4 regions of the Streptomyces sp. NPDC051921 genome follow, and region 3 is predicted to be linked to each of the others. Evidence: riboswitches for the same ligand, from Rfam matches in the RefSeq annotation. Region 3 holds a riboswitch; each other region holds the start of a gene.

Region 1 (3,639 bases), on a different contig from region 3:
CCCGCCGGACCACACCCGGCTGCGCCGGCTCGTGTCGAAGGCGTTCACGCCGCGCCGGGTCGCCGAGTTCGCGCCGCGCGTGCAGGAGCTGACCGACCGGCTGATCGACGGCTTCGCGGAGCGGGGGAGCGCGGACCTCATCCACGAGTTCGCGTTCCCGCTGCCCATCTACGCCATCTGCGACCTGCTCGGGGTGCCGCGCGAGGACCAGGACGACTTCCGGGACTGGGCCGGAATGATGATCCGGCACGGCGGAGGGCCGCGCGGCGGGGTCGCGCGCTCGGTGAAGAAGATGCGCGGCTATCTCCTGGAGCTCATCCACAAGAAGAGGGAGGAGCCGGGGGACGACCTGATCTCCGGGCTCATCAAGGCCTCGGACCACGGTGAGCACCTCACGGAGAACGAGGCCGCCGCCATGGCCTTCATCCTCCTCTTCGCAGGCTTCGAGACGACCGTCAACCTGATCGGCAACGGGGTGTACGCGCTGCTGCGCAACCCGGAGCAGCGCGCCCTGCTGCAGGAGTCGATCGCGGCGGGGGAGCGCGGGCTCCTGGAGACCGGCATCGAGGAGCTGCTGCGGTACGACGGGCCCGTGGAGCTGGCGACCTGGCGGTTCGCCACGGAGCCGCTGACCGTCGGCGGGCAGGAGATCCCGGCCGGCGACCCGGTCCTCGTGGTCCTCGCCGCCGCGGACCGGGACCCGGCGCGCTTCGACGAACCGGACACGCTGGATCTGGCACGGCGTGACAACCAGCACCTCGGCTACGGGCACGGCATCCACTACTGCCTGGGCGCGCCGTTGGCCCGGCTGGAGGGGCAGACGGCACTCGCGACGCTGCTGACTCGCTTGCCAGACCTGCGACTTGGGGCCGATCCGGCGGAACTGCGGTGGCGTGGCGGGCTCATCATGCGTGGCCTGCGCACCCTTCCGGTGGAGTTCACGCCTTCCCACAAAGACGCGCGCAACTGACTGACCGTCAGAAATGTGATCCTCGCGTGATCTCCGCTGCATCGACTTGTGACTCACGTTCGAATGCCGCTACGTTCACCCGCAGTCTCAGCTGTCACGCGAAAGGCACTCCGCATGCGCTCCGGGAACGGACGTCACCGCAGACCCCGCCAGGCTCCCGCGCTCGTCGTCGCGGCGGGAGTCACCGGCTCGGCCATGGCGCTGCCACTGCTCGCCACCGGCTCCGCCTCCGCTGCCGACGCGACGACATGGGACCGGGTCGCCGAGTGTGAGTCGGGCGGCGCCTGGAGCGCCAACTTCGGGAACGGGCTCTACGGCGGCCTGCAGTTCTCCCAGGAGAGCTGGGAGCGGCACGGCGGCCTCGCCTACGCGCCGAGCGCCGATCTCGCGAGCCGCGCCCAGCAGATCACCGTCGCGGACCGCGCGCTCGCCGCGGGCGACACCCAGTGGGCCACCTGCGCCCCCATCGCCGGCCTGAAGAACGACGGCAAGGCCCCCGAGGTGGACCCGGGCCCCGGTGTCACGCCCAAGGAGAAGTCGGGCCCCGTCCCGGAGTCCAACCGCACCGACGGCCTGCCCGCCGGCTCCGGCCAGGACGCGGCCGAGCCCTCGGCCACCCCCGCCACGCCGGCCGCCCCCACCGGCCCGACCGCCCCGGCGACCCCGGGTGGGCCGTCGACCGCGCCCTCGACCCCCGGGACCCCCACCTCTCCCGTCACGCCCGGTACGCCCGTGACGCCCGATGTGTCCCTGACGCCCGGTACGCCCGGTGCGCCGGATGCGGGCGCCCCCGGCACCGGCAAGCACCGCGGTGACGCGGCGCCAGAGGAGCCGGGCAACTCGGACACCTCGTCCGAATCCGGGCGGCACGCCGCACCGGCTGACGGTGCGAAGGGCGACGCGACCGGCGCCGGCGAGAACGGCGAATCGGGCGCCTCGGACAAGTCGGACGAATACACCGTCAAGCCGGGTGACAGCCTGTCGGGCATTGCGGAGGAGAACGGCCTGCCCGGCGGCTGGAGCGCCCTCTACGGCGCCAACAAGAAGACCGTCGGCGCCGACCCTGACCTCATCCTCCCTGGTCAGAGCCTTGAGCTGGACCTCGGACTGACGGAATCCCAGGAGTAGTTCGGGGGTGAATGTCCGTTCTGCGTAAGTGAGACATGGGTCTCTCTTGCCGAACTGGCGTGTCGCGTCCGCAAACTTTGCTCGAATCGCCCCTCACCTGCGCAAACACCCCCTGACGGTGTGCAAGTAGGGGCGATTTTTCCGTGTTGAGGGTCTTTGAACTTCCCCGGGGTCTGTGTCTACGGTCGTGACCGCTCGCCACCGCGGGCCCCGCCGACCGGTACGCCGAATCCTGCCGCCGGACGGAGGGAACAGTCGTCGCGCAAGCGCCGAAGGCAGGACCGGGGGACCCAAGGTAAGTGCCGGCCCCGGCCGTTGAGACAGACGGCCGACGACCGGCTAGGGGTGAAGCCGCGTGCAAGGTCACGCGGCCGGGCAACTCACTCGCCCGAACCCGACAGCTCACCTCGTAGGCGTCGGTGAGGAGAACTTCCATGCTGCTTTCCGGCAAGGGCAAACACCGTCGTGCCTCCAAGGCCACCCGCGTCATCGCGCTCGCCGGTGTCGCCGGCGTCGCCGTCGCGGCCCCGCTGATGACCGCGGGCACCGCCTCGGCCGCCACCGCCTCCGAGTGGGACGCCGTCGCCCAGTGCGAGTCCGGCGGCAACTGGTCCATCAACACCGGCAACGGCTACTACGGCGGCCTGCAGTTCTCGGCCTCCACCTGGGCCGCGTACGGCGGCACCGCCTACGCCCCGCGCGCCGACCAGGCCTCCAAGTCGCAGCAGATCGCCGTCGCCGAGAAGGTCCTCGCGGGCCAGGGCAAGGGTGCGTGGCCGAGCTGTGGCGTGGGCCTGTCCAGCGCCTCCTACGTGGGCGGCTCGGCCGAGGCCGCGCCGAAGCCCGCCGCCCCCGAGCGCTCCACCGAGCAGCCGACGACCCGCAGCGAGCAGCGTCCGGCGCCGAAGAAGACCGCTCCGAAGAAGAGCGAGTCCAAGAAGACCGTCACCACCCCGACCGGCAAGAAGGTCAAGAAGGGGGACGGCGAGTACAAGGTCGTCGCCGGTGACACCCTCAGCAAGATCGCCAAGGCGCACGGCGTCAAGGGCGGCTGGCAGAAGCTCTTCCAGCTGAACAAGGGCGTCGTCGAGAACGCCGACCTGATCTACCCGGGCCAGCAGCTCCACCTCAAGTGAGCCTGCCGACCCTCCCGCGGTGAGTGACCACCCCGGTCCGGAGCGTCCTTCCCCCGTGCGCTCCGGGCCGGGGTTTCGCCGCTCCTGGCGGTTACCGTCCAGTAGATCTGGGGTCTTTCGTCCCGAGATACCTGCCCTCGGGTCCTTTTTCGTCCCAGCGGGCGGGCGCCCGGCCGGCTGGAGCCCCCGGGCCGGTTAGGCTCATGTCGCAAGGCGAACGAGACCTTGCCGCATGCGTCACAACCAGCGTCACATCCCAGAAGGAGATGCTCGTGCCGTCCATCGACGTCGTCGTAGCCCGGGAAATCCTGGACTCCCGAGGCAACCCCACGGTCGAGGTCGAGGTCGGCCTCGACGACGGCAGCACCGGCCGTGCTGCCGTTCCGTCCGGTGCCTCCACCGGTG
Region 2 (3,639 bases), on a different contig from region 3:
TGCTGCAGGAGCGGATCGTCTTCCTGGGCACGCCGATCGACGAGACCTCGGCCAACGACGTCATCGCCCAGTTCCTGCACCTGGACCACGCGGCCCCGGGGCAGGTGATCAGCCTCTACATCAACTCCCCCGGGGGCTCGATCAGCGCGATGACCTCGATCTACGACACGATCCGCACGGTCTCGTGCGAGGTGGAGACCACGTGTCTCGGCCAGGCCGTCGGCCCCGCCGCGGTACTGCTGGCCGCCGGCTCACCGGGGCGCCGGCTCGCGTTGCCGGGAGCCAGGATCGTCCTCCAGCAGCCCGCGCTCGACGAGCCGTTGCAGGGACAGCCCAGCGATCTCGACATCCACGCGCGGGAATTGCTGCGGCAGCGCGCACTGGTCGCCGGACTGCTCGCCGAGCACACCGGACAGGACCGCGACCGGGTCGACGCCGACATCGACCGGACCACCGTCCTCGACGCGCCGGGAGCGCGGGAGTACGGGCTGCTGGACCACGTGGTGACGAGCCGCCGCGCGTCCGCCGGCGCCGCCGGCGAGGGCTGAGCCGGCCATGGTCCCGGAGCTGCCGCCGCTGCCCGCACTGACGCGCGCCGAGGGCGAGTTCGTCGACGCCTACCTCGAAGTCGTCGACCTGCTGGGAAGGATCAATCCATCCAGGGGTTCGCATACCTATGGGGCACTGCGGGCCGCGCAGGCCCTGGTCGGACGGGCGACGGCGCTCCGGGACGCCCTGACGCTCATGCATATGCGGGGCGAGGCCGAGGTGCACGCGGCCACATTGGCGCGTGCGCTAAGGGTGTTGGACGGCGAACGCCGCTCGGGCCGCGTCACCGTCCCCGGAGAACAGGAGAGTTGACAGAGCCGCGTGTCGTGTCGAGGTCCACTCGGGGCACCCACACCGCAGAATCGCTCCCCCGTTCGGCGTAGTCGATGAATCGACATGGAGCTCAGGTAAGTTGCGCAACAGGTGTACGCATCTGGCGGAATCGGGCATTCCATGCCTGGTGAAGGGCTCGTCGGCCAAACCTCCGAAGATCGCGAAACCTGACTGTCCACTCGAATGGATCAGTCGTGAGGAGCCTCACATATCGCCGTTTCAGCTCGGATTTCGGCCCGACTGTGAGTCAAGATCCCTGTCGACGACAAGCCCCCGCCACCCGAGGCGGGGCGGTCCGGGCGGACGCCGAGTCCTGCCGCTGTCCCGGACGTCTGGTCGACAGGAGTGGATCGGCAGGAGTGGAGGACCCGAGCAACACGGGACGTGCCCGCAAGGGTGATGTCCCTCGGGGTGAAGCCGCAGCCGCGGCCGGGCATCTTCGCCAGCCCGAACCCGACAGGTCATCCTTCGCAGGCGGCTGACGAAGGGTTGCGCATGACTGCGCAGATTCATGTCCCGTCCCTGCTGTCCCGGGCCGGAGCCGTCTCGGCTCTCACCCTCGCCGCCGTCGGCGGCACGCTGCTCGCCCCAGGAGCGGCGCCGGAGGCCCAGGCCGCGAGCTCGTACGCCAACACGGCACTGGGCATCGCCGCCTCGAAGAAGGGATCGCCTTACAAGTACGGCGCCTCGGGCCCCAGCAGATTCGACTGCTCGGGCCTCACGCTCTACTCGTACAAGAAGGCGGGCAAGACGCTGCCCCGCACCGCGCAGCAGCAGTACAACAAGACACGACACATCTCGGCGTCCAGCCGGCAGAAGGGGGACCTCGTCTTCTTCCATTCCGGCGGAAGGGTGTACCACGTCGGAATCTACGCGGGTAACAACAAGATCTGGCACTCCCCGAAGACCGGTTCGTGGGTGAAGCTCGACAGGATCTGGTCGTCGAAGGTGCTGTACGGCCGCGTCCGCTGACCCGCGGACCCCGCCGCAGGCCGCCCGGCCGGCCGGGCCCCTGCCCCGCCCGAGGCCGCGTCCCCGTGGCCCCCGCCCCGCGTCCCCTGCCCCGCGCGTCCCCGTCCCCGGGTCGTGGCACCGGGGGCGGGCGGCCGCGGGGCGGCGCGGGGGACCTACCGGGGCGTCAGCGTCGGGGCCGTCCAGGGCAGGTTGATCCAGACCGTCTTGCCGCCCTCGGCCGTCGGCTTGACCGAGAGGCGGCCGCCGGCCTCGGCGGTGAGCGAGCGGATGATGACCATGCCACGCCCGTTGTCCTGCTGTACGGCCGCCGGGAGGCGCCGGGGCCAGCGCGGATGGCTGTCGGTCACACCGATGTGCAGCTGCTCGTCGCGTTCGAGACGGATCTCGACGGTGAAGTGGGGCGACTGGCCGAAGGTGTGCAGCACGGCATTGGTCGCCAGTTCGGAGACGATCAGGCGGACCGTTTCCGCCGTGTCGCTCGCGCTCCCCAGCCCCCAGGAGGTGAGCACCTCGGCGACGTACCTCCGCGCGGTGGACACCGAGGCGGGATCGCTCGGCAGCGTCACGGTTGCTTCCTGGTGGTCTGCCATGGCGACGCCGTCCCTTTCCCACCGGGCCCGGCCCGGATTGCGCTGAGCGCCAGACTGCCACCGATCGTGCCGCGCCGACGGCGATCCACCAAGATGTACGGATATCTATCGCCCGAAGCGGTGAACCGTCCGACGGGCGACCGGATCCCGACTCGGCGTGCCTGCAGGGCTCTTGAGCGGGCACACGAGCCGTATGAGCGTCTCCAAGAGCACCCTCCTCGTCCTCGACAGCAGCGATCCCGAGCCCCTCGCCCGCTTCTACGCCGCCCTGCTGGGCGGCACCGCCGAACCGGCCGAGGGCGACCCCGACCTGGTCCTGGTCTCCTCCCCCACGGGCGTCGCCCTCGGCATCCACCGCGACCCCGGCCAGGCTCCGCCCAGCTGGCCCCGGCCGGAGGACTCCCAGCAGGCCCACTTGTGGATCCTGGTCGCCCCCGAGGCCCTCGACGAGGCCGAGCGGGAGGCCATCGGCCTGGGCGCGCGGCCGGTGGCGGCCGAGGTCGACGGCACCCGCCTCGACCGGCGCTCCGCCCTGCGGCGCTGTACCGACCCGGCCGGCCACCCGTTCGTGCTCGCCGCCGCGCCCGGCGTTTCCGCCTGAGACCACCGGGCAGCCGCCTGCACGTCCCACCCGTTCGGCGTACGAATCCGGAGGACGAACATGAGCCACCACGAGCGCCGGCGCACGCTTCCCGCGGACGCGCCGCCCCGCACCACACCGTCCGAGGCCGTCGGGGAGAGCGGCGACGCCGAGGCCCGCCGGGAGGCCGAGGAAGCGGTACGCGGCCGTCGCGGCGCCGCCGCGTCCGACACGCACGGCATGGACGCCAAGCGCCAGTCCCCCGGGCTGGGCCGCGAGGAGCAGCGCCGTCCCCACGGCCGCAGGGGCGAGGCCGGGGAAGACGCCCCTTAGCGATCCGCCGTGCGGCGGGTGGCCGCGGCCAGGACGAAGGTGATGCTGATCAGCAGCGACCATGCGCCGAACTTCTCCACGCCGACGGGCTGCCACCCGTGGAGCTGGTACGGGTAGCGCCAGGCGCCCACGTACGTGGCGAGGTTCTCCGCCAGCCACAGGAAGAAGCCGATCAGCACGAAGGACAGGGCCAGCGGCATCCGCAGGCGGGCACCGCGCACCGTGAACCGCACGGAGGTGCCCGCCGTGACGGCCAGCAGCACCGCGGCCAGTGGCCAG
Region 3 (3,639 bases):
CGTGGTGCCGCTGCTCCAGCGCCACCGCATCCTGACCCAGGTGTCGGGGGACCATCTGGAGGTGATCAAGCTGATCCCGCCGCTGGTCATCGACGAGGCGGACGTGGACCGCTTCGTGACCGCCTTCACGGCGGTGATGGACGACGCCCACGGGGGCGGCGGACTGATGTGGGACTTCGGGAAGACGCTGGTCAAACAGGCCGTCGCACAGCGCTGACGGCGGGCTGCCCGGATCAGCCCCACGGGTCTTGCCTCTGAGGCAAGAAAGTTGCCTCAGAGGCATGATCCTGGCGCAATGGACGCATGGACCACGTCCCCGGGGGACCCGCCCCGGAAACCGCCGCCCGCGCCGCTCGCAGCGAGCTCGACGTACCGCCGGACGTCGCCCCGCAGCTGCGGGCGCTGCGCCGCCGCAGGGGACTCACCCTGGAGGCCGCCGCGCAGCGGGCCGGGCTCTCCCCGGCCCACCTCTCCCGGCTGGAGACCGGGAACCGGCAGCCTTCGCTGCCGATGCTGCTCGCCCTCGCCCGTATCTACGGTACGACGGTGTCCGAGCTCCTCGGCGAGGTGCCGCCCGAGCGCGACCCGGTCGTCCGGGCCGGCCGCTCCGAGCCGGTCGAGGCCGACGGCTGGATCTACCGCCAGGTCGGCGGCGCCGGGCGCGCGATGCAGTGCCTGCGCGTGCACGTGCCCTACGCCACCAGCGCGGACATCGTGCGGGTCCACCCCGGCGAGGAGTGGATCCACGTCATCGAGGGCCGTGTACGGCTCGCGCTCGGTGAGGCCGTGCACGTCCTCGACCCGGGCGACAGCGCGCACTTCGACTCGCTCACCCCGCACCGGATCGGCGCCGCCACCCGAGCCGGGGCCGAGCTGCTCTTCGTCCACACCCTGCTGCAGAGCCCCGTCGCCGAGCTGTGTCTCGGCGACGGCACCCCGCACCGGCGCTGACAACCCGAAAGGTAGTGCTATGTCCGAGAAGTCCGTACCGGTCACCGGCGAGGAGCGCGGCGGCGGCAAGTTCCCCAAGGGGCTGGTGCTCCGCCTCTTCGCGTACCTGATCGCGGGGCACCTCTTCGCCGGCTTCCTCTACCTGCTCTTCATGCTCGGCGGGCAGAACCAGTAGCCGGGGCCGCCGGGCCGCCCGGGGCCTCCGGGCCTGCCCGGACAGCCCGGGCCCGCCGAGGGCCGCCGGGATCGCCCGGATCGCCGTGGCCTTCCTGGACCGGCCCGGACCTTCCCGGACCGGCCCGGACCTCCCGGACCTCCCGGACCGGCCCGGGCCTTCCCGGACCGGCCCGGACCTCCCCAGCCTTCCCGGCCGCCGGGGCTAGGACTCCGAGAGCAGGCGCTCGCGGAGCCGCTCCCGGGTCTCCGGGGAGAGTGCGAGGCCCTGGGTGAGGTAGGCGTCCACCGACCCCCACGTCTCGTCGATCGTCGCGAAGGCGGCCCGCAGGTACTCCACCCGCGCGTCGAAGAGCGGGCTCAGCAGCTCCATCACCTCGGGTGCCATGCCGTCCGGGGCGGTGGAGCTGCGCTGCACCTTGTAGCGGCGGTGCGGGGCGTTCGACTTCAGGTAGTCGGCCTCGACGGCCTCGCGCTCGACGCCGACGGCCAGCAGCGAGACCGCGACGGACAGGCCGGCCCGGTCCTTGCCGGCGGCGCAGTGCATCAGGGCGGGGACGCTGTCCTCGGCCATCGCGTGCAGGATGCGGCTGTGCTCCGCCGTGCGCTCGACCATCATCTTCCGGTAGGAACCGGACATACGGGCGGCGGCCTTGCCGTCGGCCAGGAGGTCGCGCAGCTGCGCCAGGTCGCCCTGGCGCACCATCTCCCAGAACTCCTTGCCGTCGGCCGGGTCGCTCAGGGGTATGTTCACGTTCCGCACGCCCGGGAGGCTCACGTCCTCCCCTTCGAAGCGCCGGTCGGCGTCGTTGCGGAAGTCGAAGACCGTGTGCAGGCCCAGGGTGGCGAGGAAGGCGGCGTCCTCGGCGGTGGCGTGGGCCAGGTGGCCGCTGCGGAAGAGGCGTCCGGGGCGCACGGACCGGCCGTCCACGGTCGGCAGCCCGCCCAGGTCGCGGAAGTTGCGTACGCCGGTGAGCTCGGGCTCGGTCATCGCTTGCGTCACGGTTGCTCCTGCTGTCGAGATCGGTTCCTGGGGCAATCATCCAGATGAGAGGCCCCGCACGCACCCCCTCGGGATGGAATGGGGTTTCTGTCCGAATTGAGGGTTTAGGGGTAACGCGCCCTGGTTCCTTGTCAGATAGGAAGCCGGGCGTGAGCAGCGTCATACGCGTGACGGACCGTGCCTGATCGTCTTTCCCAAATTCCCTTCTGGAAAGGGAAATCGAGGGGCCGTCATCGACGGAGGGTGACGGGAATTCCCGCTGGATTTCCCGGAATCCGTAGTGGCGGGAAATCAGTGGCTTGTTCGTGCCGACCTCGCTCGTCTAGCGTCGCGCTCAATCCGGACGGACCGCCTAATCCTGCCGCCGACCGGAATCCGCACCCACCCGTACATGGCAGGAGCGGGGGACCCAGGTAGTACGCCGATCCCTCGGAGAAGGACGGCTCGGGGTGAAGCCGCGCGACCAGCGGCCGGACATCTCCAGTCCGAACCCGACAGCTCACCTCGCAGGCGACGGAGAGGAATTCGCCATGCCCGCGAAGGGTAAGCACCGCCGTCCCAAGGCCAACCCGATCACCCGCGGGTTCGTGGCAGCCGGTACCGGAGGCGCCGTCGTCGCCCTCCCGCTCATCGGCGCGACCGGCGCGCACGCCGCCGAGAAGGCCGCCCCGACCGTCACCCCGCAGCAGGCCGTCGCCGCCGTCGCGCCCGCCGCCGTGACCCCCGCCAAGACCCCGGCCGCCCCGAAGACGTACACCGTCGTCCGCGGCGACTACCTGTCCAAGATCGCCACCGAGCACCACCTGGCCGGCGGCTGGCAGAAGCTCTACCGCGACAACCGCCAGGTCGTCGGCGGCAACCCGTCGCTGATCCTGCCGGGCATGAAGCTCACCCTCGGCGCCAAGAACCCCGCCAAGGCCGCGCACCACAAGAAGGCCGCCGCCGAGCGCACCCAGAAGGGTTCCGGCGACGCCTCGACCCGCGCCTCGCGCGGCAGCGAGCGCTCCTCGGCCCCGGCCTCTACCGCGAGCTCCTCCGCCCCGTCGTCCTCCTCGGCCGGCACGACCTCCGCCTCCGGCTGGGTCGCCCCCCTCGGCGGCGGCATCTCCACCCCCTACCGCGCCTCGGGCGCGATGTGGTCCTCCGGCTACCACACCGGCGTCGACTTCATCGCCTCCACCGGCACCACCGTCCACGCGGTCGGCCCCGGCACCGTCTACTCCGCCGGCGACGGCGGCGCCTACGGCAACCAGGTCGTCATCCAGCACGCCGACGGCACCTTCTCGCAGTACGCGCACCTCTCCTCGATCTCCGTCTCCGCGGGGCAGACCGTCACCGGCGGCCAGGAGATCGGCCTGTCCGGCGCGACCGGCAACGTCACCGGCCCGCACCTGCACTTCGAGATCCGCACCGGTCCGGACTACGGCTCCGACATCGACCCGCTGGCGGCCCTGCGCCAGCACGGCGTCAGCATCTGACGTAGCGTCAGCACCGCGTCGGCGTACGGTCGG
Region 4 (3,639 bases), on a different contig from region 3:
GGCAACGCGCTCGCCGCCTGGCTCGGCGGCCTCGTCATCGCCGCCGGCTTCGGCTACACCTCCCCGAACTGGGTCGGCGCCGTCCTCGCCGCCGCCGCCCTCGGCCTCGCCGTCTGGTCCGCCGCGCTGGAGCGGCGGGCCCCCGCGGCCCCCGCCGCGGACGCCGGGGCGGACGCCCGCGTCCTCGTCCACCACTGACCCCCTCCCCCACGCCCCCTTCCCTCCTCCCGCACCCCATCCCCCAGGAGAAGCGCCATGAGCACCACCGCCGTCACCCCGCTGACCACCGCCGAGGCCGAGACCCTGCTCACCACCGCCCGCCGAGCCGCCGAGGCCGCCGGCGTGGCCGTCAGCGTCACCGTGCTCGACGCCGGCGGGCACCTGCTCGCCTTCCGCCGCGACGACCGGGCGGTGCTGATCTCCGGCGAGACGAGCACCCGCAAGGCGTACACCGCCCTGCAGCTCGACGCCCCCACCGCCGACCTGGTGGACCTGGTCAAGCCGGACGGCCCGTTCCACAGCCTCACCACCGCGCTCGACCGGCCGCTGCTCTTCATCGCCGGCGGCCTGCCCGTCCACCGCGACGGACGGCTCATCGGCGCCGTCGGTGTGGGCGGCGGCGCCCCGGAGCAGGACCACGCCTTCGCCGGTACCGCCGTGGCCGCCCTCGCCTGATCCGTCCGCCCCCAGGGACTCCTGGGGCGGACACGACAGTGCTCCCGCACCTGGCCCGGCCGGCCGGTGCGGGAGCACTGTCCTTCTGTCAGCGGTGTCAGTAGGCGCCGAAGACGTTGTCGATGGAGCCGTAGCGGTCGGCGGCGTAGTTGCAGGCCGCCGTGATGTTGGCGACGGGGTCGTACGGGTCGTTGGCCGTGCCTTCGACGTGGTAGGCCCGGAAGGTCGGGTCGATCACCTGGAGCAGGCCCTTGGAGGGGGTGCCGGCGAGGGCGTTGGAGTCCCAGTTGTTGATGGCCAGCGGGTTGCCGGACGACTCGCGCATGATGTTGCGGTGGATGCCGTCGTAGCTGCCGGGGATGCCCTTCTTGGCCATGATGTCCAGCGCCTCGCGGATCCATCCGTCGAGGTTGTCCGGGTACGAGGTCGCCTTCGCCGGCGCCGCCGCCTGGACCGCGGCGCCCGCGCCCGCGCCGGTGCTCGCCTTCGTGGCGGTCGGGGCCGCCGCGCGCTTGACCCCGGAGAGCGCCGCGCCGGTCGCGTCGACGGTCAGCCGCATGCCGGGCCGGATGAGGGCCGGGTCGGCACCGACGGCGCTCCTGTTGTCGCGGTAGACCTTCTTCCAGCCGCCCTTCACCGCGTACTTCCGGGCGATCTTCGAAAGGGAGTCGCCGGCGACGACGGAATAGCGCACCGTTCCGGGCGCCTTCGCCACCTGCGCGACCTGGGCCACCCGAGCCGCGGCCTTTTCGACTGCGACGGTCTGGGCCGCCTGCGGGGTGACCGCCCCGGCGGTCGTCGCGCCGGCCAGCGGCAGGGCCAGCGCGGCGCTGCCGGTGATGCCGACGGCCGCGATGCCGCGGGCGAACGGGGACTTCTTGGAACGGCGGTGCTTGGCGTGTCCACGCATGGCGGGGTCCTCTCCTCCGCCTGCGAGGTGAGCTGTCGGGTTCGGGCTGGAGATGCCCGGCCGCGCATGAGGCACGGCTTCACCCCGAGCCGCCCCGGTATCCGGGGACGGCGGCGAACCTGGGTCCCCCGCTCCTGCCGGAAGTGGTCGTGTGTGCGGTTCCCGGGCGGCGGCAGGATGAGGCGTTTCCGTCCGGTTGCCGGGTGACCGTAAGCGAATTCATCCGGCGAAAACAAGACGGAAATTAATCAAAGCAAATGGATCATTCCGGGAAATAGAAAGGATCAATCCACTCACCCACGCGGTGCTCGCCAACCCCTCCCCGACAGCGCGCATCTGACGTCCCGGCAGCACTCTCCGGGGCGAAATGGCCGTGACTCAGATCACGCACACCGCACCGTGCACCACTACGGCAGAGAAATAGCTCCAATGCCGGAATTCCTTCAGCATTCCGGCATTGGAGCTCAATAGCGGGACATCTACCTCTTTGTCCGAATGTGCACGATGTGGGTCAGCGCGCGGGCGCGCGGCTGGGCTCCTCGTCGGCCTCCATGTCCTCGCCCTCGGTGTCGAGGTGCGGCAGGATCCGGTCGAGCCAGCGCGGCGTCCACCAGGCACGGCTGCCCAGCAGTGTCATCACGGCGGGGACGAGCAGGAGCCGCACGATGGTGGCGTCGATCAGGACGCTGACCGCGAGCCCCAGGCCGAGCATCTTGATGACGATGTTGTCGGACACGATGAAGGCCGCGAAGACGCTCACCATGATCAGTGCGGCACAGGTGATGACCCTCGCGGTGATCTCCAGGGCGTGGGCGACGCTCGCCTCGGCGTCGCCTGTGCGCAGCCACGCCTCCCGCACCCGGGACAGCAGGAAGATCTCGTAGTCCATGCTGAGGCCGAAGACGATGGCGAACATCATCATCGGCACGTAGCTCTCGATGGGCACCTTGCCGGAGACGCCGAGCGCGGGACCGCCCCAGCCCCACTGGAAGACGGCCACGACGACGCCGTACGAGGCGGCGATGGACAGCACGTTGAGGACGGCGGCCTTGACGGCCACGAGGAGCCCTCGGAAGACGATGAGGATGACCAGGAAGGCGAGCGCCACCACCACCGCGATGATCAACGGCAGCCGGCTGGAGACGATGTCGAGGAAGTCGACCTGGGAAGCCGTGGTGCCGGTGACGTAGGTCTTCGCGTCCGTGCCGGCCACCGCCTGCGGCAGCACGTCGTCGACGAGGTGGTTGGTGAGCTGGGTGGTCTTCTCGTCCTGCGGGGAGGCGACCGAGTAGGCGGTGCCGATCAGCACGTCACCGTCGGAAGTGGGCTGCAGGGGGGTGATGGAGGCCGCGTCGGGCACGTTGGCGAGCGACTGCTGGAGCTTGCCGGCGAGCGCCGAGCGATCGGATGCCGGCACCGCGGTCTGGTCCACCACGAGGGTCAACGGCCCGTTGGCGCCCGGCCCGAAGGCCGTGGAGATCAGGTCGTAGGCGCGCCGGTCGGTGAACGACTTGGGGTCGGCGCCGTCGCCGATGTGCCCGAGCTGGATGAAGAGCAGCGGGAAGGCCAGGATGACCAGCGCGACCACGCCGCCGACCAGGAAGTACCAAGGCCGCCGCTCCACCCGCTGGGCGTAGCGGTGCCAGGTGCCGTGCGCGGTGGCACCGGGTTCCGCGTCGGTCTCCGCGACGGGTTTGCGCACGTGGTAGCGGTCGATGCGGCGCCCGACGAGTCCGAGCATGGCCGGGACCAGGGTGAGCGCGGCGATGACGGCGGTGACGACCGTGAAGGCGGCCGCCAGGCCGAGTTTGCCGATGAAGGTGACGCCGGAGACCCACAGCCCGGACAGGGCGATGATCACGGTGCAGCCGGAGACGAGGACCGCCCGGCCGCTCGTCGTGGTCGCCAGACCCGCGGATTCGGCGGGATCGTGCCCGTTCATGACGTTCTGGCGGTGACGCGTGATCAGGAACAGCGCGTAGTCGATGCCGACGCCCAGTCCGATCATGGTGGCCAGGGTCGGCGAGACCGTGCCGAAGGTGAAGGCCGCCGCC

What was found. A riboswitch is a leader RNA that binds a small molecule or an ion and turns the genes downstream of it on or off. The one in region 3 is predicted to bind cyclic di-AMP.
Region 1: it holds a riboswitch for cyclic di-AMP, as region 3 does, so the genes downstream of both, AB0M16_RS22210 (transglycosylase family protein) here and AB0M16_RS20640 (LysM peptidoglycan-binding domain-containing M23 family metallopeptidase) in region 3, are expected to answer to the same signal.
Region 2: it holds a riboswitch for cyclic di-AMP, as region 3 does, so the genes downstream of both, AB0M16_RS22820 (C40 family peptidase) here and AB0M16_RS20640 (LysM peptidoglycan-binding domain-containing M23 family metallopeptidase) in region 3, are expected to answer to the same signal.
Region 4: it holds a riboswitch for cyclic di-AMP, as region 3 does, so the genes downstream of both, AB0M16_RS06195 (LysM peptidoglycan-binding domain-containing protein) here and AB0M16_RS20640 (LysM peptidoglycan-binding domain-containing M23 family metallopeptidase) in region 3, are expected to answer to the same signal.

The regions. Positions count from the first base shown of each region.
Region 1 is NZ_JBFAXU010000016.1:172,369-176,007, forward strand. It holds gene AB0M16_RS22200 (cytochrome P450) at 1-970, shown strand, start outside; gene AB0M16_RS22205 (transglycosylase family protein) at 1,085-2,098, shown strand; cyclic di-AMP (ydaO/yuaA leader) riboswitch at 2,356-2,529, shown strand; gene AB0M16_RS22210 (transglycosylase family protein) at 2,533-3,234, shown strand; gene eno (phosphopyruvate hydratase) at 3,501-3,639, shown strand, end outside.
Region 2 is NZ_JBFAXU010000017.1:106,619-110,257, forward strand. It holds gene AB0M16_RS22810 (ATP-dependent Clp protease proteolytic subunit) at 1-548, shown strand, start outside; gene AB0M16_RS22815 (hypothetical protein) at 556-861, shown strand; cyclic di-AMP (ydaO/yuaA leader) riboswitch at 1,177-1,374, shown strand; gene AB0M16_RS22820 (C40 family peptidase) at 1,378-1,854, shown strand; gene AB0M16_RS22825 (ATP-binding protein) at 2,010-2,447, opposite strand; gene AB0M16_RS22830 (VOC family protein) at 2,641-3,048, shown strand; gene AB0M16_RS22835 (hypothetical protein) at 3,109-3,360, shown strand; gene AB0M16_RS22840 (DUF817 domain-containing protein) at 3,357-3,639, opposite strand, start outside.
Region 3 is NZ_JBFAXU010000015.1:29,867-33,505, reverse strand. It holds gene AB0M16_RS20660 (aspartate aminotransferase family protein) at 1-217, shown strand, start outside; gene AB0M16_RS20655 (helix-turn-helix domain-containing protein) at 304-951, shown strand; gene AB0M16_RS20650 (DUF6126 family protein) at 971-1,126, shown strand; gene AB0M16_RS20645 (tyrosine-protein phosphatase) at 1,331-2,128, opposite strand; cyclic di-AMP (ydaO/yuaA leader) riboswitch at 2,501-2,654, shown strand; gene AB0M16_RS20640 (LysM peptidoglycan-binding domain-containing M23 family metallopeptidase) at 2,659-3,606, shown strand.
Region 4 is NZ_JBFAXU010000003.1:329,886-333,524, reverse strand. It holds gene AB0M16_RS06205 (MFS transporter) at 1-198, shown strand, start outside; gene AB0M16_RS06200 (heme-binding protein) at 256-675, shown strand; gene AB0M16_RS06195 (LysM peptidoglycan-binding domain-containing protein) at 773-1,585, opposite strand; cyclic di-AMP (ydaO/yuaA leader) riboswitch at 1,590-1,745, opposite strand; gene AB0M16_RS06190 (MMPL family transporter) at 2,097-3,639, opposite strand, start outside.